2 linked regions of the Cohaesibacter gelatinilyticus genome follow. The protein of the gene in region 1 binds, or shares a complex with, the protein of each later gene. Links are inferred from orthologs where the notes say so. Each region holds a gene or a part of one and is shown on either strand. Other genes may lie near its edges.

Region 1 (10,706 bases):
CCTTATCTCAATGCTAGGGCCACGCTTGCGACCTTGCTGGAACTGGGCGTTGTACCAATCGTCAATGAAAATGACACGGTCGCCACATCCGAGATCAAATATGGCGACAATGACCGTCTGGCCGCACGTGTAGCCACCATGATCAGCGCCGATTGTCTTGTACTGCTCTCTGACATTGACGGCCTCTATACCGCACCACCGGCATCCAATCCCGATGCCAGGCATCTTCCCGTGATTGAAAAAATCACCCCGGAGATTGAGGCCATGGCAGGCAGTGCCGGATCATCCCTTGCCAAAGGCGGCATGACCACAAAGATTGCTGCTGCAAAAATCGCTGTGAAAGCAGGCACATCCATGGTTATCGCCAACGGTGCTGGCTACAATCCGTTGCAAGCCATTGTCAGTAGCGCAAAATGCAGCTGGTTTTTGGCTAAAGCCAGCCCGATCACCGCCCGCAAACGCTGGATCCATGGCTCACTGGAACCCCATGGAATGATCATGCTGGACGCCGGTGCAGTCAAAGCGCTGCTCTCCGGTAAAAGCCTGCTACCAGCAGGTGTCACCAGACTGGAAGGCGCCTTCTCTCGCGGGGACGCCGTCATTTTAAACGGACCGGATGGAGAAGAAATCGCCCGTGGTCTGGTCGCGTATGATCGAACGGAAGCCGATAAAATTATCGGTCGGCAATCCCATGAGATTGCAGGCTTGCTTGGCTACGATGGTAGAGCCGAAGTCATCCACCGCGATGATATGGTTCTGAGCGAATTCGAAAATAGATAACAGATTTCAGATTTAAGCCTTGAGGGGAACAGGCAAATGAATGACATGACAGGCAATGTGACCGAGATCATGATGACATTGGGTCAAAAAGCTCGAACCGCCGCCCGAGAGCTCGCCAACGCCCCGACAGCACAAAAAAACAAAGCCCTGTCCGAGGCTGCAATTGCTATTCGCGCATCGACCAAGGAAATCCTCGCCGCGAACGCAAAAGATGTCGAAAAAGGCAAGAAGGACGGCATGGCAGCCTCCTTCCTTGATCGCCTGACACTGGATGAGAAACGCATTGACGCCATTGCCCAGGGGTTGGACGCCATTGTCAAACTACCTGACCCTGTTGGCAGTATCATGGCTGGATGGGATCGTCCCAACGGCCTGCATATTGAACGCGTTCGCACCCCCCTCGGTGTGATTGGTGTGATTTATGAGAGCCGCCCCAATGTTACAGCCGACGCAGGTGCCCTATGTCTGAAAGCTGGCAATGCCTCAATCCTGCGTGGTGGCTCGGATAGCTATCATTCCTCTCGTGCCATTCATGCCTGCTTGATGCAGGGCTTGAAAGCCGCGGGCCTGAGCGAGCATTGCGTTCAAATGGTACCAACCACAGACCGCGCAGCTGTGGGAGAAATGCTCAAAGGTCTGGGTGGCAATGTCGACGTGATTGTGCCCCGAGGCGGCAAGGGTCTGGTTGGCCGTGTTCAGGATGAAGCACGCGTGCCGGTCTTCTCACATCTGGAAGGTGTTTGCCATCTCTATATCCATGAAGCAGCGGATGCGGAAAAAGCACTGGCAATCGCCGTCAACGCCAAGATGCGCCGCACCGGAATTTGTGGCGCAGCAGAAACCCTGCTGCTGGATCGCAAGCTCGCGCAAAGCCATGCCAAACCGATTGTAAAAGCCCTACAGGACGCCGGCTGCACTATTCATGGCACCGAGGAAGTAATTGCGCTGACTGATAATGTGGTAGCAGCGAGTGATAAAGACTGGCACACCGAATATCTCTCAGCCGACATCTCTGTGAAACTGGTCGACAATATCGCAGAGGCCATCGATCACATCGCGACCTACAGCTCCTCTCATACAGAGAGCATCATCACTGAGGATGCCAAGGCTGCTAGCCGTTTCCTCAATGAAGTGGATAGTGCCATTGTCATGCATAATGCCTCCACTCAATTTGCCGATGGTGGCGAATTTGGCATGGGCGCCGAAATCGGCATCGCCACCGGCCGCATGCATGCCCGTGGCCCGGTTGGTCTGGAGCAATTAACCAGCTTCAAATATCGCGTTCACGGCACCGGGCAGATTCGTCCATAATTGTGAACGAGAAAGCTGGACCCAAACTCCATGAGCCGATCACCCAATCACGGCACGCGCATTCCACCTATCGAGCCCGGTATGACCATCGGGCTCTATGGAGGCAGCTTCAATCCACCTCATGACGGGCATCGCCATGTCGCATTGACAGGTTTGAAGCGCTTGGAGCTGGACAAGATCTGGTGTCTGGTCACGCCGGGCAATCCGCTCAAGAACAATTCCAGCCTTCCTCGACTGGAAGAGAGACTGGAGCAAACAGCCAACATGATGGATCACCCATCCATCTCGCTGACCGGGCTCGAGCAGCAACTCAGTTCCGGCTATTCCGCCAAGACCATTCTCTGGTTAACCAGGAAATATCCGCAAAATCGCTTTGTTTGGCTCATGGGAGCCGATAATTTGGCCAATTTTCATCATTGGCGGCAATGGAAGCGCATTTTTGCCACTTTACCCATTGCAATCATTGACCGTCCGGGTTACAGCCTGTCGCCTCTTTCTTCCAAGGCAGCCCAGACTTATCAACGCTGGCGCCTGCCAGAAAAAGAGGCGAAAGGCCTATCTGCCAACCGCGGCCCCTGCTGGGTTTTCCTCCATGGACCGCGGTCACATCTGTCATCGACACTGCTGCGCGAAAAGAAGCGCAAGGGTGAGGGCACTGGCAACAGCCTTGATAATGTCACATAGAATGACTTAGATTATAAGAGTCGAGAGATTCGACGGATCAACCTTCGCTCACATTCTTGGCCAGTCTATGGGGGCCATACCGAGCAAGGAATGATCCAGTTTTGGAAAATGAGGTGCATTTGTCCACCGCAACACAAATGGAGACCATGCCCAACGGCCTTTCTCCCCAAGCCCCTGCAACAGATCGCAAGGATCCAGAGCAAGCGCTTACCCTGATCTTGTCGAGCCTGGATGATTCCAAGGCTGAAGACACCCTTTCCATCGATTTGCGCGGCAAGTCTTCTCTTGCCGATTTCATGATCATCAGCTCTGGTCGGTCCCACCGTCATGTGGGAGCTGTTGCTGATCGTCTGCTGCGTGATCTGAAGGATAACGGGTTCGGCAATGCCCATGTCGAAGGTCTGCCAAATTGCGACTGGGTGCTGATTGATACAGGCGATCATATCGTCCATATCTTCCGCCCGGAAGTGCGTGAGTTTTACAATATCGAGAAAATGTGGTCCGCTGAAAGCCAGGACGACTAGAGCATATTCCTGAAAAGTGCTTCAACTTTTCGGATAAGAATTTGCTTAAAACAAAGATATAAAGCCTTTCCATCGATTCAACAATCTACAGAAAGGCTTTAAGACTTGATCCGAGCGGACCTGTCATGAAACTGATCCTTGCTGCCGTTGGCCGCCAAAAGGCAGGCCCGGAAACAGAGTTGCTTGAGCGGTATCTTGACCGCGCCCGCAAAGCCGGGCGCAGTTTGGGCTTCACCTCGATCGAAATGATCGAGCTGGTGGAAAGCCGGGCCAAATCCACTTCCGAGCGCAAGGATCAGGAAGCCGAGCAACTGCTCAAGGCCCTGCCCTCCAATTCTTTCATCATCGCACTGGACGAGCATGGCAAGAATCTCTCAAGCCCGGATTTTGCCAGACTGCTGGACCGTGAACGCAGTGCAGGCCATGGTTCAATTGCGCTGGTGATCGGTGGCCCTGACGGGCATGGCAAGGCATTGTTGCAAACCGCCAGAAGCAAACTGGCCCTCGGCTCCATGACCTGGCCCCATCAGATTGCCCGCATGCTTATCGCCGAACAGATCTATCGCGCCATGACCATCCTGACCGGCCACCCCTACCACAGAACTTGAGAACAACGAAACCGCTCACCAACTAGCCGCGCAAAAGTGAATTCAAGCGATTCCACCCATCTCTTCCATGCTCTAAATTGGCGCAAAGAGTTTTGAAAAGGTGATTCGCTTGCCGAGCTGTCCAGATATGCTAGCCAAACATTTCGCAAAGCGCCTATCCGTCGCTTTGTTTGGTATTCTGCTGGGGCAATTTCCTTTGATAACTTTGGCGCAACAAACCCCTCCTGCGCAATCAGCTCAGGAAACGCCTGCTCAGCCAACCTCCCCTCCCATCAACGAAGCCGAACAAAAAGCTGCGCGTGCCTTGCAAGCGCGCGAAAAAGCCCGACAGGAACAACAAAAAGCGCTGGAAGAGCTGGAAGGCTCCATCAAACTCTCCAAAGAGCGTCAAGCTGAGCTTCAGGAAGAAGTGGCAAGGCTGGAAGGTGATCGCCAAAACCTTGCCAGCGGCCTGATTGAAACCGCTGATCGCATCAAGACTTTGGAACGTTCATTGAACGAGAGCGAAGCCCGTCTGAAAATTCTGTTTCAGGACGAAACAGCTTTGAAGGTCTCACTCGCAGAACAGCGCGACGCGCTCTCGGGCATTCTGGCAGCCCTTCAACGCATCGGTCGCAATCCTCCTCCAGCACTGGCCATCAAGCCATCAGACGCACTGGATGCCGTACGCTCAGCAATCCTGCTCAGCACTCTGGTACCGGAAATTCGCATCGAAGCCCAGGCTCTCGCCAGTCAGCTGGAGCAGCTAATCAACTTGAAAACAAAAATCAATGAGGAAAAGCTGGCACTGCAAACCGGTCTCGAAAAGCTCAATGAAGAACGCAAACGTCTTGATCTGCTGATCGCCAAAAAACAGGAAGAAGAACAAAAAAACCGGCAAGCCATCAAGGATGAAAGCGCCAAGACCGAGCAATTGGCCCTCAAAGCCAACAGCCTGAATGAGCTGATCGCCTCCATGGAGCGCGAGATCGAAGCAGCCCGTCAGGCCGTGCAGGATGCCAAGGAATCGGAAAAACTGGCCATCGAGCAGGAAATTGCCACAAAAAAACAGAAGATTGCGGCATTAAAAAACGCCGCACGCCTTTCTCCTGCCATACCTTTTGATAAAATAAAGGGACTGCTTCGCCTTCCGGTAGAAGGAACGATAATCAAACAATATGGCAGCGCGAACGGATTTGGAGGCAAAGCTGAAGGCCTCTCCCTTGCCACGCGCTCCGGGGCGCAAGTCACCAGCCCGGCAGATGGCTGGGTTGTTTATTCGGGTCCTTTCCGCTCATTCGGGAAGCTCTTGATTATAAATGCCGGAGGCGGCTACCATATTTTATTGGCAGGCCTTGAAAACCTGACCGCAGAATTGGGACAATTCATTCTGGCCAATGAGCCGATTGGTCAAATGAAACAAACAAAACTTGCACAATCGGATGTATTGCAAGACAGCGCATCCAGACCTGTGCTTTATTTGGAACTGAGAAAAGATGGTGTTGCGATTGATCCGGCACCATGGTGGACAGTAGCTTTAAAAGAAAAGGCAGACGGATGATTCGTAAAATCTCCCTATTGCTCTGTGGCGTCGTGGTTGGTGCCGGATTGTCATCAACCTTCACTTACGCACCATGGACCGGCACAAATCTCAGCATTGGTAATGCCAACGCCGCCACGTCCGATACTTTCCGTCACATCAATCTGTTTGGCGATGTCTTCGAGCGGGTTCGCAAGGAATATGTTGAGGAACCGACGGACAAGGATCTGATCGCTGCTGCTCTGAATGGCATGCTGACCTCCCTTGACCCTCACTCCAGCTATCTTTCTCCGGAAAGTTTCGAAGAAATGGCTGTTGAGACGTCTGGTGAATTTGGTGGCCTTGGCATCCAGGTCACCATGGAAAATGGTCTGGTCAAAGTCATCTCACCAATTGATGACACACCTGCGCATGCAGCCGGTGTTCTCGCCGATGATTTGATCACCCATCTTGATGGCGAAGCTGTTCGCGGTCTGAACCTGACCGAAGCCGTTGATAGAATGCGTGGCAAGGTCGGCACCAAGATCACATTGACCATCGTCCGCAAGGAAGTCGAGCAGCCCATCAAGATTGATATCACCCGTGAAATCATCAAGATCTCTTCTGTTCGTTCGAAAGCTCTGGATGACATTGGGTATGTGCGTATCACCCAGTTCAATGGCCAGGCCTTTGATGGACTGAAAAATGCCATCGCAAAACTGGAAAAGGAAATCGGATCTGACAAGCTCAAGGGCTTCGTTCTGGATTTGCGCTCCAATCCCGGCGGCCAGCTGGATCAATCCATCGCCATTTCCGACACCTTCCTGGATCAGGGTGAGATCGTTTCCACCCGTGGCCGTAACAAGGACGAAGTGAAACGTTATTATGCCCGCGCCGGTGATCTGACCAAAGGCTTGCCAGTCATCGTGCTGATCAATGGCGGCTCCGCCTCTGCATCCGAGATTGTTGCTGGTGCCCTGTCCGATCATGATCGCGCCACTCTGATTGGCTCCAAGTCTTTCGGTAAAGGCTCGGTTCAGACCATCATACCGTTGGGTAACAATGGTGCCATCCGTCTGACCACCGCACGCTACTACACCCCATCTGGCACCTCCATTCAGGCCAAAGGCATTGTTCCGGATATCTTCATCAAACAGGAATTGCCAGATGATTTGAAGGATCGGTTCCCTCAAACCTCCCAGACAGAAGCCAACCTGCGTGGTCATCTGGAAAATACCGACAAGGCATCCGGAGCTAAGAAAGAGGCTCAAAAGGATGGCAACAAGGATGCGGAAAGCGATTTGAAAAAGGACGAGGCCAAAAAAACGGATGCTCCCAAAGCCGACACAAAAGACGCCAAGGATCCGAAGGAAGCCTATTCTCCTTCCTATGTTCCGCCCGAAGTGGAAAAAGACACTCAGCTGCAATATGCACTGAAACTGATGCGTGGTGAGGAAAGCAATGAAGCATTCCCCGCCAAGAAGATGGCATCCAAATAAACTCAAGACCCGAAGGGCAGCCATCTCGCTGCCCTTCCCACTCTTAGATTCAACGCGAATTCTCATCCGAAAAATGATTCAACTTTTCGGAAATGCGCTATAAAGGATACAGATCATGGCGGCGAATGATCTGAAGAAGCCTCTGGGCCAGTCAAAAAAAGCGCCTCTTCTTACTGCGAAGCGCTTCATGCTGGCATCTGTAGGCCTCCTCCTCACACTTGTTGTAGGGCTGGCTGGATGGTTGATTTTCACGGATCAACCAAATGGCGGGTACCCAATGAAGATCGTCGCATTGCCCGACGGACCGGCCAATCAGGCCATGATCGGCATCGACGGCATCCGACCCGGCATCAAACCCGGCGTCCCGGAAGCCCTGAGCACCTCTGTACGACGACCCCAAAACTCAAACAACGGATCCTCCGGTTTTACACCCAATAGCGGTGAAATCAGAGTTCTGGATCCTGCAGACCCAAGCCTTGCCAACCCGCCCGGTCGCGCCAGCACTCCGTTGGAGAAAAATGCCAGACAGATAAACAGCGAAGCCATCGCGGGTTTACCCAAGATTGCCATCATTGTTGACGGACTTGGCCTGTCACAAACCACCACCCAGGAGGCCTTGAGCCTGTTACCGCCAGATATCTCACTGGCATTTGCCCCCTACGGCAATGGTCTGGATCGCTGGACAAGCAAGGCGCGCGCACAGGGACACGAATTGCTGGTACAGATCCCTCTGGAACCATTTGATTATCCCAACAACGACCCAGGCCCCCACACGCTGCTGACATCAGCGACAAGCGAAGACAACCAGAAAAATCTGGACTGGTTGCTGCATCGCTTTGATTCCTATATCGGCATCATGAATTATATGGGTGCCCGCTTCACGGCTGATGAGCTGGCTGGCGGAGATTTGGTGCGAGAACTCGCCAGTCGCGGTCTCGCCTATGTCGATAATGGCGCATCAGGTCGTAGCCGTATGAATGATCTCGCCAACAACATGAATGTGCCGAACTTGCGTGCCGATTACATCATTGATGCTAGAGGACGCAGTCAGGATATTGAGACCCGTTTGGTGCAATTGGAAACACTGGCTCAGGAAAAAGGCAGAGCGCTGGGAGTCGCGACAGCCTTTCCGATTTCGGTGAGAACCATTGCCACATGGACACAGGATCTGCGCCAGCGAGGCTTTGCTTTGGTCCCGGTTACAACACTTTTGAAAGAATAATCTGATGGTAAAGCGCGAAGATCTACCCTATCGCGACTGCGTGGGCATTTGTGTCTTCAACAAGGATAACAAGGTCTGGATCGGCAATCGGGTTGGCTCAAGTGAGCTATCCAAAAGTTCCTATACATGGCAAATGCCACAAGGCGGCATCGACAAGGGCGAGGTGCCCCTCACAGCAGCCAAACGCGAGCTGTTCGAGGAAACCTCCATCCACTCCATCACACTGCTGAGCGAGGCTGACGATTGGTTCCATTATGATCTACCAGATGATCTGATCGGGGTGGGTCTGAAAGGCAAGTTCCGTGGTCAACGCCAGCGTTGGTTTGCCTTTCGCTTTGATGGTCGCGATGACGAAATCAATATCCTCAATCCCGGCGACGGAAACCAACATCAGGAATTTGAAGACTGGCGCTGGGCCGATCTATCCGACGTGCCCGAACTGATCGTCCCCTTCAAACGCAAGGTCTATGATCAGGTCGTCGAAGCCTTCAAAAAGCTCGTCTAGTGCCAGCTGGCAAAGAGTGTTCACCGATAGTCAAGATCCAATGTGATTTGCTTCGGCACACCTAGCAATTCTACCTGTGGCGCATTGTCATCGTTCCATCGAAAAAGCGCGATGTGCCATAGGCCCGGCCTGCGGCGAGATGGATCGATAAGACCATCATAGCCCAAACTACGAATTTTATCAGCCGCCACCCAGGACCATGGCTCCTCACCACGGCTCAGTGCATTCATCCATGATTGCGAAGCCAGACGGTCAACATCTCGAGCTTCATCAGATCGCAGATCAAACAGCTTGCACTGAGAGACACAGAAGGTGAGCAAGAGCCTCTCCCTTGTATCCTCAGTCACATATTGCCCAATAGCAACGCGGGCACTTTCTCATCACGGCTGAGATAAAGCGCATCCTGCCCCTTCCTATTGAAGCGGGCTGCTGCCATGGTCTGGTTAACCAAAAGGTAGCAGGGACGAAGTCCACAAAATCTGAAAATCTGGCCCTCGTTGTTATTAAACCATCTCATCCATTAGAGCATATTCCCGAAAAGTGTGTGCAGTTTTCGGACAAAATATACTTGGAAACAATAGCTTGGGCATTTTGAATGACCAGGTATTCATTCAAAATGCTCTAGTATCTCATCATAAGCATTGGACATCTTACCAATATCAAAATTGGCACAGACATGATCCCGGCCAAGCTTACCAAAATGCCCAATCTTTTCCGGGTCAGCCAAAAGATCCTCAAAAGCCTCGGCAATGGAATTCATATCAACCCCTTGCAGCACATAAGCAGCATCACCTGCAGCTTCCGCCATCCCTCCACTCAGCGTCCCAATGCTGGCACACCCACAAGACATCGCCTCAATAAGGGCGCGTGAAAATCCTTCCTTTACGATGGACGGTGAGATTGCTACGAGAGACTCGGCCAAGCAATCCCGAACTTGATCAATTGAATAATTGGCAACAAGTTCGATAACACTGTCATTGGCAGTTTTAGCTTGAAGATCCCGATAGAAATCGGCTTCTTCTTCTGTCTGAACTGCACAAATCAGTTTCAGACGCCAATCCGAGAAATTTGCCTTCCGAAAGCCCTCAATCAAAGGAAGTATGCCCTTATCGGTTCGTGCCCGACCGATATAGACAACTTGCTTCTTTTTCTCTGCTGAGGGACACCAGGTCGTCGTATCAACACCATTATACAGGACAAGACTACGTTCTCTTAAGCTTGGAAAATCTTCCAAAAAGCTTCCTCGAATGAAGTTGCTGACAAATATGATGTGGGAAAGCTTGCGATAGGAGCGGGATTTCACAAATCTGGCAAGTGCATTCTTGCGCTTCTTGAGCAAGCCGTGTCTGTGCAGGATCACTCGGCTATCGGGTAGCTTGCTTGCGATGAGTGCCGCTGTTTGAACATATTGATGCACCACCACACAGCTTGGCTTTTGGGATTTCAGATGCTCAACCAGCTCACGGTCCCGTTGTCTCTGATTACTGGCCTTCAACCCCACAAACTGGAAACCATCGAATGGCTCTACAATGTCGGGCCCATAGACGACAGTCTGATCCTTCAAGCGACTGTGAAACAGCAGATCTTTTGCAACCAGATCAATGGACGTCGCGCCTTTTGGCGAAAATACCATCGCACGTGGCAGTACAATTGCAATTGTCATATCAACCATCCTGCTTCCTGCATCAAGAAAAGAACAAACCTGTCACTGGTTTGAACATAAAAAAGCCGCGAGAGAAACACCCTCGCGGCTTTGAATCATTTCAGCGTTTTCAAGCGCAATCAGGAGATCGCCGCCTGCAGATTTTTCAAACGCCCTAGCCGGATCTCGGCCTCACTCTTGGTGTCGTCATCTTTGGCATCAGCAACATCCTCTTCCGCGTCCTTGATCAACTGAGCAACTTGCTCGGCATCCAGATCTTCGACGGGAACAGCTTGTTCTGCCAATACTTTCAAACCGGATTCTGCCACATCGGCGAAACCGCCACGGACATAGATGTCACGCTTGGTGCCATCTTCCAGTTCGACATTCAGAACACCGGGAGAAATTGAGGCAACCACCGGCGCATGATCTT
Region 2 (10,669 bases), 100 kb from region 1 along the record:
GCCTTTCAATCGGCGATGAACTGGAAGTGAGCGTTCTTGGTCGCACGATCAAGGTTGAAATTGCCAACTTGCGCCGGATTGAATGGGAAAGCATGGGCATCAATTTCATCATGGTGTTCAGCCCAAATACCTTCGCGGGTGCCCCGCATGCATTCCTTGCGACCTTGACGCTGGATGGCAAGGGTGATGTTGCAGATCAGGAAGCCTCAATCCTGAAATCAACCAGCGCTGATTTCCCGACTGTGACGTCTGTTCGGGTCGGAGATGCACTGGATCGGGTCAATGATCTGGTGCGTCAGCTGGCCTGGGGGATGCGAGCCGCATCATCCTTGGCAGTGATTGCGTCCATTCTGGTCTTGGCCGGTGCTTTGGCAGCGGGTCAGCGGGAGCGCATTTATGATGCTGTGATTCTGAAAACCCTGGGTGCCAGCCGAGTACAGGTTCTTGCAGCCTATAGTCTGGAATATGCGCTTCTGGGTCTGGTGACCGCCGGTTTTGCGCTTCTGATTGGCAATGGTGCCGCTTATCTGGTGTTGGATAATGTAATGGAATTGCCGTTCACATCCCAGCCACTGGTCGCGTTTCTGACGGTGCTTATTGCGGTTATTGTGACCATTTCCCTTGGCTTGGCTGGAACATTAAAGAGCTTGTCCGCGAAACCTGCGCGTATATTGCGTGCTGGGTAGAGTGTGATTGGAAAACATGGATCATCGGTTGAATGAAAAGATATCAGAAATCCATGTTTTCTTAAGCATAGTCCGCCAAAAAGCAAAATATCGAACGAGATGACAGAAAAGACTTGAGCTTGACCCACTTCCTACCCATATAGTGGGACAAGTATGTTTTGGACCAGCTTTGCTGGTTAGTGTTTAATAAGACATCAAGACAAATAGATGTTTTGAGGTCTTGGTTGGTGGGTGCGAGGAAGCTTCGCCAACTTCGAGATTTTGGATTTGTGAGGAGAAACCATGTCACACGATTTCCGTCAGACCACTCAGATGGGTGGCCGTGCTGCAGAAATGGCGGCCATTGATCAGGGCCTTCGTGCGCATATGCTCAAGGTCTATAACTATATGGCGATTGCGCTTGGCGTAACCGGTGTTGTTGCTTTTGCCTTCTTCAAGCTGGCATTTGTCGATACCGGCGCTGGTCTTGCTTATACTCAGCTTGGCGCAACTCTGTTCGGTTCTCCATTGAAATGGGTGATCATGCTGGCTCCATTGGGCATGGTTTTCTTCCTGTCTGCCCGTATCAATGCAATGAGCGTGTCTACCGCACAGATGACCTTCTGGGGATTCGCAGCCATCATGGGTGTATCTCTGGCTTCGATCTTTGCCGTTTATACCGCACAGAGCATCACACAGGTCTTCTTCATCACTGCAGCTTCTTTCGCCGGTCTCAGCCTCTATGGTTACACCACCAAGCGTAGCCTGACCGGTATGGGCTCTTTCCTGATGATGGGTCTGATCGGCATCATCATCGCGTCCATCGTCAATATCTTCCTGGCGTCCAGCGCGCTTGGTTTTGCCATTTCCGTAATTGGTGTTCTGGTCTTTGCTGGTCTGACCGCATATGACACTCAGAAGATCAAGGAAATGTACCTGCTGAGCGACAGCACCGCAGTTGCCGGCAAGAAAGCCATCATGGGCGCTCTGAGCCTGTATATGGACTTCCTGAACCTGTTCCTGATGCTGCTGAGCTTGTTTGGCAACCGCGAATAGGGCTTGAGCCTTTTTCAAATGAAAACCCGGCATTTTCTGGATGCCGGGTTTTTTGTATCTGATATCTTTTTAGAACTATTATTTCTCGACCAGCTTGAGCAGCTTCTGGTTCAGCAGCTTGATGATGGGAGACAGGTCTTGTCCGCGCTTCAGGATCTGTCCTTGCTGAGAGACAAGAGCATAGGCTCCTTGCTTGCGGGCCAGTTTGGGATTTTTTTCGATACGATAGAGAGGCATTTCGCTGGTGCGGCGAAAGATGGAGAAAACTGCCTTCTCCTTGAGACTATCGATGGCATAGTCCCGCCATTCTCCTGCGGCCACCATGCGGCCGTAAATATTGAGAATGGTCATCAATTCCGTCCGATTAAAGGATATCTGCGTCGGGATAAAAGGTTTTCCGGGTAGAAAGTTTGTTACCTTGTCAGAGCCTTCTTTCCGCTGCTCTTGGTAGTGATCTGGGGGATTGTCTAGCAAGCGCCACCTCCTTTTCTCATCTTATGATCGCCGGAAATGGCTGATTTGGCAAGGAAGATCCGACTTGGTGTAACTCGCGCGTTAAAGTGAAGGGAAGTGTCCAATAAGGCGAGTGAATAGACCTTGGACATAAATTTACCTTGAAATGGCCTTATTTCGGCCCTTGGAAAGCCATGGCCTACGCCCAATATCTATCATGTTGCCTCGTGGTAATCGGTCATGATTTTCAATCATCATGCTTGAAAATCAATTGAATGGGTGTCTTGCCTCTGCCCCCCTTAAGAGCCCATTCAGACCGATCCTGTTTTTGCGTGTCAACATCCCAACAGCTCCTTAAGGGATGTCTTCGTGGCATCCCTTTTTTTTGTCCTGCTTTCTTTGGGAGAATGCCCCTTGAAAGCATGGGCACGGATTGCTAGATCAGCCCCAGAAAATATTTTGCAAACAAGGGCTGAGTGTTATGTCTGATCAAGCCGATATCAAAGGCGGTTCCGAGACCCATTCGTTTGAAGCGGAAGTCTCCCGTCTATTGCATCTGATGGTGCATGCCGTTTACTCCAACAAGGAAATTTTCCTTCGCGAACTGGTTTCCAACGCTGCCGATGCATGTGAGAAGCTGCGTCATGAATCTCTGACCAACTCCGATCTGGTCAAGGATGACCCGACTTTCCAGATCACCTTGAGCGCTGACGGTGCTGACGGCACCTTGAGCGTGCTTGATAATGGTATCGGCATGAGCAAGGCCGAGTTGATCGAAAATCTTGGCACCATTGCAAAGTCCGGCACCCGTGCATTTCTGGATCAGTTGGCCAAGGAAGAGGGCGATGGCTCTGCTCTGATCGGGCAGTTCGGTATCGGTTTCTATTCTGCTTTCATGGTGGCAGATCGTGTGGATGTGATCTCTCGTCGTGCTGGTGAAGCTGAGGCCTGGAAATGGTCTTCCAACGGCGAAGGGGCTTATGAGCTGAGCGTTGCCAGCGAAGAGGAAGCCCTGCCACGTGGCACCAAGATTGTGATGCATCTGAAAGATGATGAAAAGACCTTCGCCGATGCTGTGACCATTCGCCGGATCGTGCGTGATTACAGCTCTCACGTGCCTGTTCCCATTCGCATGCTGACCAAGAATGAAGAAGCGGATGCGATTGACGAAGAAAAGCTGACCGATGGTACTGCGCTTTGGACCAAGTCCAAGAGCGAGATCACGGAAGAGCAATATAAGGAATTCTATCAATATAGCTCCGGCCAGTTTGATGATCCGGCCGTGACCATCCATTACCGTGCTGAAGGTCGTACCGAATATAATGTTCTGGCCTTCATTCCTGATCACAAGCCGTTCGATCTGTTCGATCCATCCCGCAAGGGCCGCATGAAACTGTATGTGCGCCGCGTCTTCATCACCGATGATGCCGAATTGGTACCAGCTTATTTGCGCTTCGTGCGTGGTGTGGTCGATAGCGAAGATATCCCGCTCAACATCTCTCGTGAGATGTTGCAGGACAATCCGATCCTGACAGCCATCAAAAAAGGTGTGACCAACAAGGTTCTCTCCGAGCTGGAAAAGCTTTCCCGCAAGGATGAAGAGAAGTTCCTCTCCATCTGGGAAGCCTTCGGTACGGTGATCAAGGAAGGCCTTTATGAAGATCCGGAGCGCCGCGACCAGCTCTTCAAACTGGTGCGTTTCAACACCACCAAAGGTGAGAACCGCACTCTGGCGCAATATGTCGAGGATCTGAAAGAGAACCAGACATCCATCTATTATGCGCTTGGTGACAGCAAGGACGCCATTCTGGCCAGCCCACATCTGGAAGGCTATGAAGCACGTGAAGTCGAAGTTCTTCTGCTGGCTGATGCCGTGGATGCATTCTGGGTTCAGACCGCCCTTGGCTTTGATGGCAAGAGCTTCAAATCCATCTCACAGGGTGGTGCGGATCTTGATGCCATCGAGAAAGTTGCCCAGGACGTTGATGACAAGTCTGATGAAGAAAAGGCCAAGGACAAGACATCCGTAGCCGATCTGGTTTCCTTCGTGAAAGAGACTTTGATCGATGATGTCAGTGAAGTTCGCATTTCTTCTCGTCTCGCCACCAGCCCAGTTTGTATTGTTGCCCCGGAATATGGCCCGGATCGTCAGATGGAAAAACTGATGCGTGGTCAGCAGGGTGCGCAGGCGGGTTTGAAGCCGGTTCTGGAGATCAATCCCGATCACGCTTTGATCCTGGCTTTGGCATCGCAGCTATCAAGCGCTGCGGACAAGGCAGAGGTCACCGATGGTGCTCGTTTGCTTCTTGATCAGGCGCTTATTCTGGATGGGGAACAGCCTGCCAATCCAGCCGAATTTGCGGCTCGCTTGTCCAAAGTGATGATGTCAGCGATGGGCTAAGCCCGGTCGGCTCATCTACTTGAATGCCGATCTAGAATTGCCGCGAGGGTCAAACTCTCGCGGCTTTTGCTATTTTGGGCATGATTTTGCGCGTTTAGGCCCTTTGTGTCCCGCCTTTGGGGTGGAAATTTCACTCATTTTTCGCCATATAGAGCGGACTGGTGTGATGGCTGTCGCACCGGAGAGTTTTGTGTTGTCATGATTTAGGGTGACCCGCGCCGATGAGCGAGCAACTGCAATTTTTGAAAATGAATGGTCTGGGCAATGAATTTATCGTCATTGATGCCCGAAAGACCATGCCCCAATTGGGGCCAGATGCAGTGCGCGCGCTTTCCGATCATGCGAGCGGGCCTGGATGCGACCAGTTCATTACGCTGGAAGTACCTCAGTCAGGCGGGGATGTGTTCATGCGCATTCACAATGCCGATGGTGGTGAAGTCGAAGCTTGTGGCAATGCCACGCGTTGCGTTGGTCGATTGATCATGACCGAGCTTGGCGCTGACAAAGCGGTCATTGAGACCGTTGTCGGTAAGCTGATTTCCTATCGCGGTGATGCGCTTGAAATGGTCACGGTGGATATGGGTGTGCCGAAGTTTGGCTGGCAGGATATTCCGCTGGCTGAAGAGTTTGATGATACTCGCGCCATCGAGCTGCAGATCGGCCCGATTGATGATCCGATCCTGCATACGCCATCTGTCGTCAATATCGGCAATCCGCACGCCATTTTTTGGGTGCAGAATGATGTTGAAAGCTATGGTCTGGAAGTCAACGGACCCATGCTTGAAAATCATATGATCTTCCCTGAGCGGGCCAATATTTCGTTGGCGCAAGTTCACAATGATGGCGAACTGACCCTGAAAGTCTGGGAGCGTGGGGTTGGTTTGACGCAAGCTTGTGGCACGGCAGCCTGTGCGGCGGCGGTGGCAGCGCATCGCAACCGTCTGACTGAGCGCAAGGTACTGGTGCATTTGCCGGGAGGCGATATCGTGATCGAATGGCGTGAGGCCGACGATCACATTCTGATGTCCGGGGGGACTGAACTGGAATATGCCGGAGAGATCGATCTATCTGATCTGTCTTGGCAAAAAATGTCCCTGATACAGCAGAAGTCTGATCAGGGCACGGAGCAATCGTCCCTATGAGCATCAAGGTTTTAACCTTTGGATGTCGGCTGAACAGCTATGAATCCGAGGTGATGAAAAAGCAGGCTCAGGAAGCCGGGCTTGAGAATGCCATTTTGGTCAATACCTGCGCGGTGACCAATGAGGCAGTGCGTCAGGCCCGCCAGCAGATCCGCCGTGCCAAGCGTGATAATCCCGATGCCCAGATCATTGTGACCGGCTGTGCGGCGCAGACTGAAAGCATGTCCTTTGCCGAGATGGGCGAAGTGGATCTGGTTCTTGGCAATGACGACAAGCTGAAAGCCGAGAGCTACAAAAGCGTTCCAAGCTTTGGCGTTCCCATTGAGGAAAAGGTCAAGGTCAACGATATCATGAGCGTGCGCGAAACCGCGCTGCATTTGATTGAAGGGCTGGAAGGCCGCGCCCGTGCCTTCGTGCAGGTTCAAAATGGCTGCGATCATCGCTGCACCTTCTGCATCATTCCTTATGGCCGCGGTAATAGCCGCTCTGTTGCCATGGGTCCGATCATCGATCAGATCCGTGCTCTGGTAGAGAATGGCTATAACGAAGTGGTGCTGACCGGGGTAGATATCACCTCGTATGGCGCCGATCTGCCGGGCGCACCAAAGTTTGGCACATTGGTCAGATCTGTGCTGAAACATGTGCCGGATCTGAAGCGTCTTCGTATTTCTTCCATCGACTCCATTGAAGCAGATCCGGATCTGATGGAGTGCATCGCCAATGAAGAACGCTTGATGCCGCATTTGCATCTGTCCTTGCAGGCCGGTGATAACATGGTGCTGAAGCGCATGAAGCGCCGTCATCAGCGCGACGACACCATTGCCTTCTGTCAGGAAGTGCGCAGGCTTCGTCCGGATATGGTCTTTGGCGCGGACATCATTGCCGGTTTTCCGACCGAGACCGAAGAGATGTTCCTAAAGAGCCTTGATATCGTCGAGGAATGCGATCTGACCCATTTGCATGTCTTTCCTTATTCTGCCCGTCCTGGCACACCAGCGGCTAAAATGCCGCAAGTGAAGGGACCGGTGATCAAGGATCGTGCTGCGCGTTTGCGCAAGGTTGGTGAAGTGGCGCTCAATCGTCATTTGCAAAGTCAGATCGGCCGGGAATGCGATATTCTGGTTGAACGAAATGGCCTTGGACGAACCGAGCAATTCACGCTCGTCGAGATTGCAAATGGTGAACCGGGCGATATTGTGAGAGCGAAGATTGTGGGCGCAACCCATCGTCATCTGATGGCTGAGCAGATTTCCTGATCAGTTTGCTATTGTGTCTTGAGGAGTGCATTGAATGAGCAAGAAGCCTGGCCTGTTTTCCCGTTTGTTTGGCTCTGGCAAAGATGCGGCTGAAAGCGCTCCTGATGCCGTTGAAGAAAAAGAAGTTGCTGAGGAAGAGGTTGTTGCGCCTGAAGAAGGCGAGGCAACACCTGAGATAGTTGAAGAGGTTGCCCAAGAAGAGGCCTCAATTGAGGCTGAGGAACAGGCTGAGCCTTCAGAACCAGAGCCTATCGAAGATGACATCACTTCTGAGGAAGAGCCATCCATTGATGAGGTTGAGACCTCAGAGGAGCCAATTGAAGCTTCCGAGGTGGTGGAAGAGAGTGTTGAGGACGATGCTCCTGAAGTTGTGGAAGCTGTCGTCGAAGATGAGCCTGTTGTTGAAGAGCCAAAGCCAGCTGAGCCTGAAAAAAAACTAAGCTGGTTTGAGCGCCTCAAACGCGGTCTGGCCCGATCCTCTGGTGCTCTAGGCGAAAGCATTTCGTCCATCTTCACCAAGCGCAAGCTGGATGATGACACCCTTCAAGATCTGGAAGATATCCTCATTCAGGCTGATTTGGGCGTCGAGACGGCCATGACCATCACCGAGCGTTTGGCTGACGGGCGCTATAATAAGGAAGTGTCCGGCGAGGAAGTTCAGAAAATTCTGGCTGATGAGGTCAATGCGGTTCTGGAACCAGTGGCCAAACCTTTGGAAATCTCCAGCCGAGACGATGGCAGTCCGCATGTTATCCTGATGATTGGCGTCAATGGTGCCGGCAAAACCACCACGATTGGCAAACTGGCTCAGAAATTCAATGCTGAAGGCAAATCCGTAATGCTGGCCGCGGGGGATACTTTCCGAGCTGCCGCCATTGACCAGCTGAAAGTTTGGGGGCAACGCACCAATTCTCCGGTGGTTGCCCGTGAGGTTGGCTCGGATGCGGCAGGTCTGGCCTTTGATGCGATGACCGAGGCGAAAGAGCAGGGCCGTGATATCCTGATGATCGATACGGCTGGTCGTTTGCAGAACCGCACCGAATTGATGGCCGAGCTGGAAAAGATCGTTCGCGTGATCAAGAAGCATGACGAAAGCGCGCCGCATAGTGTGCTTTTGGTGCTGGATGCAACAACCGGTCAGAATGCGCTCAATCAGGTGGAGATCTTCTCCAAGATTGCCGGCGTAACAGGTCTTGTCATGACCAAGCTGGATGGCACGGCGCGTGGTGGTATCCTTGTGGCCATCTCAGCCAAGCATAAAATGCCGGTTCACTTCATCGGCGTTGGTGAGGGTGTTGAAGATCTGGAGCCGTTCAAGTCAGAAGACTTTGCGCGTGCAATCGCAGGCCTTGCAGAATAAGTAATCGGGCTTCGTGCCTTTGGAGTAGACAATGAGCAATTCAAACATCCCGACGGGTCAATCACCAGAGAAGGCTGATGAGCCGCAACTGGAAGAGGGCCAGCTGCTGAAAATGGCACTGGAACTGGGGCCTTTGGTTGTTTTCTTCTTCGCCAATGCCAAAGGGGACGCGCTGGCCAATTGGTTTCCATTCCTGTCGGGTATGCAGTCCATCTTCATTGCGACGGCTGCATTCATGGTTGCGACCATCATTTCTCTGACGCTCTCGCGGATCAAGTTCGGCAAACTGCCTGTGATGCCGTTGATTTCCGGTTTCGTGGTTTTTGTTTTTGGTGGCCTGACGCTCTATTTGCAGGATGATACTTTCATCAAGATGAAGCCGACCATCGTGAATACCCTGTTCGGGACTATTCTGCTGGTCGGGCTGTTGTTTGGCAAAAGCTTGCTTGGCTATGTATTTGATAGCGTTTTCCAGCTTAACGCCACGGGTTGGCGGATCCTGACCTTCCGTTGGGGCGTTTTCTTCTTCTTCCTTGCTGTGGTCAATGAAGTGGTTTGGCGGAACTTCTCAACTGACATGTGGGTCAATTTCAAGGTTTTTGGCGTGATGCCGATCACCATGGTGTTCGGTGCCATGCAGATGCCTTTGCTGAACAAATATGGACCCAATGCTGGGGAGTAATCCTTGGATTATAGCTTCCATGAAAAAGGCCGCGTCCCATATCTGGGCACGGCCTTTTTCTTTAGGAAGATTGAAGAGCTTTATCAGCCTTTTTCTGCGAGGATCTTTTCCAGAATAGGCATGAAGCTGTCGCGCAGATTGGTCGGGGTCAGTGGCCCGATATGCTTGTACCGGATGACACCCTTGCGATCGACAATGAAGGTTTCCGGTGCGCCATAGACGCCCCAGTCAATGCCGGTACGGCCGCTCAGGTCCAGACCCACGGCATCAAAGGCATTGCCGTGATTGTTCAGGAACCGCGCTGCATTCTGTGGCTCATCCTTGTAGGCAATGCCAACCAGACGGTAGCGATTGTCCTTGTTCATCTCCAGCAGCATTGGATGTTCGTCACGACAAGCCGGGCACCAGGAGCCCCAGATATTGACCAAAGTGACCTGACCCATCAGATCGGATGTCTTGAAGCCGGGCATTGGTGCGCCATTGGCCTCAAAGCCCTCCAAAGCAGGCAGGTCAAAGTCAGGAGCGGGCTTGTTGATCAGGACAGATGGGATTTGTGATGGATCACCGCCTTTTGCCATTTGCAGCAGGAACAAGGTTGCGAGGCCAAGGAAAATCACGAGAGGCAGAATGATCAGCAGGTTGATCCCGCCTTTCTTCTTGCCGTCGGTCGTGTCTGTAGTAGCTGGCTCTGTGCTCATCTGGGTGCTCATTTTTCGTGCGGTATGGATTGTTCAAACGCTTGCTGAATCTATTGTTTCTTGCGGGCGGAGCGGCGGGTAACGCCACGGGCTTCCAGCTCTGCCAGAGCTTTGCTCTGAGTGCGTCCATCAATCACGATCCAGACAACAAGGATGGCAATGGTGAGAATGACAACGCCATAGGAAGCAGTGATGAAACCGGTATAGGGTCCGAGCATGATCTGTTTCCTTTTCCTAGTTAGTAGCCTGGGAAGATGCAGCGCGTCTTGCGGCTTGCATCTGCATGGTGCGGATACGACGGCGCATGATCTCGTTTTTCATCACCTTCAGATGCATCATGACGAACATGGCGGTGAAAGCGAGAGCCATGACCAGTAGAGGAATGAGAATGGAGCTATGGACCTTGGAACCATCCATGGTGATGACGCCTGCTGGCTGATGCAAGGTGGACCACCAATCAACCGAGAATTTGATGATCGGGATGATGATGAAGCCAACGAGGGTCAGAATGGCGGCCGCTTTACCAGCACGGATTGGATCTTCGATGGTGCGCCACAGAGAGATCAGGCCGAGATAGATGATCAACAGGACCAGCATGGAGGTGAGGCGTGCATCCCAAACCCACCAAGTGCCCCACATCGGCTTGCCCCAGAGGCTTCCGGTCACAAGGGACAAGAAGGTGAATACCGCGCCCAGCGGGGCTGCAGCTTTGGCGGAGACGTCGGCCAGAGGATGTTTCCAGACAAGCGTGCCGATGGATGACATTGCCATCATGGTATAGGCGCCCATGGCGAGCCAGGCGGCAGGCACATGGATGAACATGATCTTGACCGTTGCGCCCTGCTGGTAATCGTCTGGCGCGACGAAAAAGGTCATGTATAGGCCAATGGCAAAGGAAATGATTGTCAGGCCAAAAAGCCAGGGCATCAGTTTGTCAGCGAATGACAGAAAGCGGG

Evidence for each region.
Region 2: the proteins of CRO57_RS13945 (region 1) and dapF are in contact, whole or in part, in a solved structure (PDB 5YGU), measured with the Escherichia coli proteins. The link is inferred for Cohaesibacter gelatinilyticus from one-to-one orthologs.

Annotation. Positions count from the first base shown.
Region 1 is NZ_OBEL01000003.1:13,682-24,387, forward strand. The notes cover bases 7,044-9,880. They hold CRO57_RS13945 (RNA pyrophosphohydrolase), read left to right. Parts: upstream 7,044-8,130; coding sequence 8,131-8,631; downstream 8,632-9,880. Other genes in these bases: CRO57_RS13940 (divergent polysaccharide deacetylase family protein), read left to right, coding at 7,044-8,126; CRO57_RS13950 (RES family NAD+ phosphorylase), read right to left, coding at 8,652-8,951; CRO57_RS13955 (glycosyltransferase family 4 protein), read right to left, coding at 9,239-9,880. In the rest of the region: proB (glutamate 5-kinase), read left to right, coding at 1-780; CRO57_RS13910 (glutamate-5-semialdehyde dehydrogenase), read left to right, coding at 817-2,091; CRO57_RS13915 (nicotinate-nucleotide adenylyltransferase), read left to right, coding at 2,122-2,775; rsfS (ribosome silencing factor), read left to right, coding at 2,922-3,299; 23S rRNA (pseudouridine(1915)-N(3))-methyltransferase RlmH, read left to right, coding at 3,425-3,907; CRO57_RS13930 (murein hydrolase activator EnvC family protein), read left to right, coding at 4,035-5,447; CRO57_RS13935 (S41 family peptidase), read left to right, coding at 5,444-6,904; more of CRO57_RS13940, read left to right, coding at 7,020-7,043; more of CRO57_RS13955, read right to left, coding at 9,881-10,294; CRO57_RS13960 (F0F1 ATP synthase subunit epsilon), read right to left, coding at 10,414-10,706. UniProt on the Escherichia coli protein: Master regulator of 5'-end-dependent mRNA decay.
Region 2 is NZ_OBEL01000003.1:116,693-127,361, reverse strand. Bases 3,957-6,756 are described here. They hold dapF (diaminopimelate epimerase), read left to right. Parts: upstream 3,957-4,796; coding sequence 4,797-5,717; downstream 5,718-6,756. Other genes in these bases: mtaB (tRNA (N(6)-L-threonylcarbamoyladenosine(37)-C(2))-methylthiotransferase MtaB), read left to right, coding at 5,714-6,756; htpG (molecular chaperone HtpG), read left to right, coding at 3,957-4,575. Outside these bases: CRO57_RS14430 (ABC transporter permease), read left to right, coding at 1-686; CRO57_RS14425 (Bax inhibitor-1/YccA family protein), read left to right, coding at 969-1,721; CRO57_RS14420 (DUF2794 domain-containing protein), read right to left, coding at 1,800-2,108; more of htpG, read left to right, coding at 2,656-3,956; more of mtaB, read left to right, coding at 6,757-6,973; signal recognition particle-docking protein FtsY, read left to right, coding at 7,008-8,333; CRO57_RS14395 (septation protein A), read left to right, coding at 8,365-9,015; CRO57_RS14390 (DsbE family thiol:disulfide interchange protein), read right to left, coding at 9,099-9,713; heme exporter protein CcmD, read right to left, coding at 9,764-9,931; CRO57_RS14380 (heme ABC transporter permease), read right to left, coding at 9,948-10,669. UniProt on the Escherichia coli protein: Involved in the succinylase branch of the L-lysine biosynthesis and in the biosynthesis of the pentapeptide incorporated in the peptidoglycan moiety. Catalyzes the stereoinversion of LL-2,6-diaminopimelate (L,L-DAP) to meso-diaminopimelate (meso-DAP).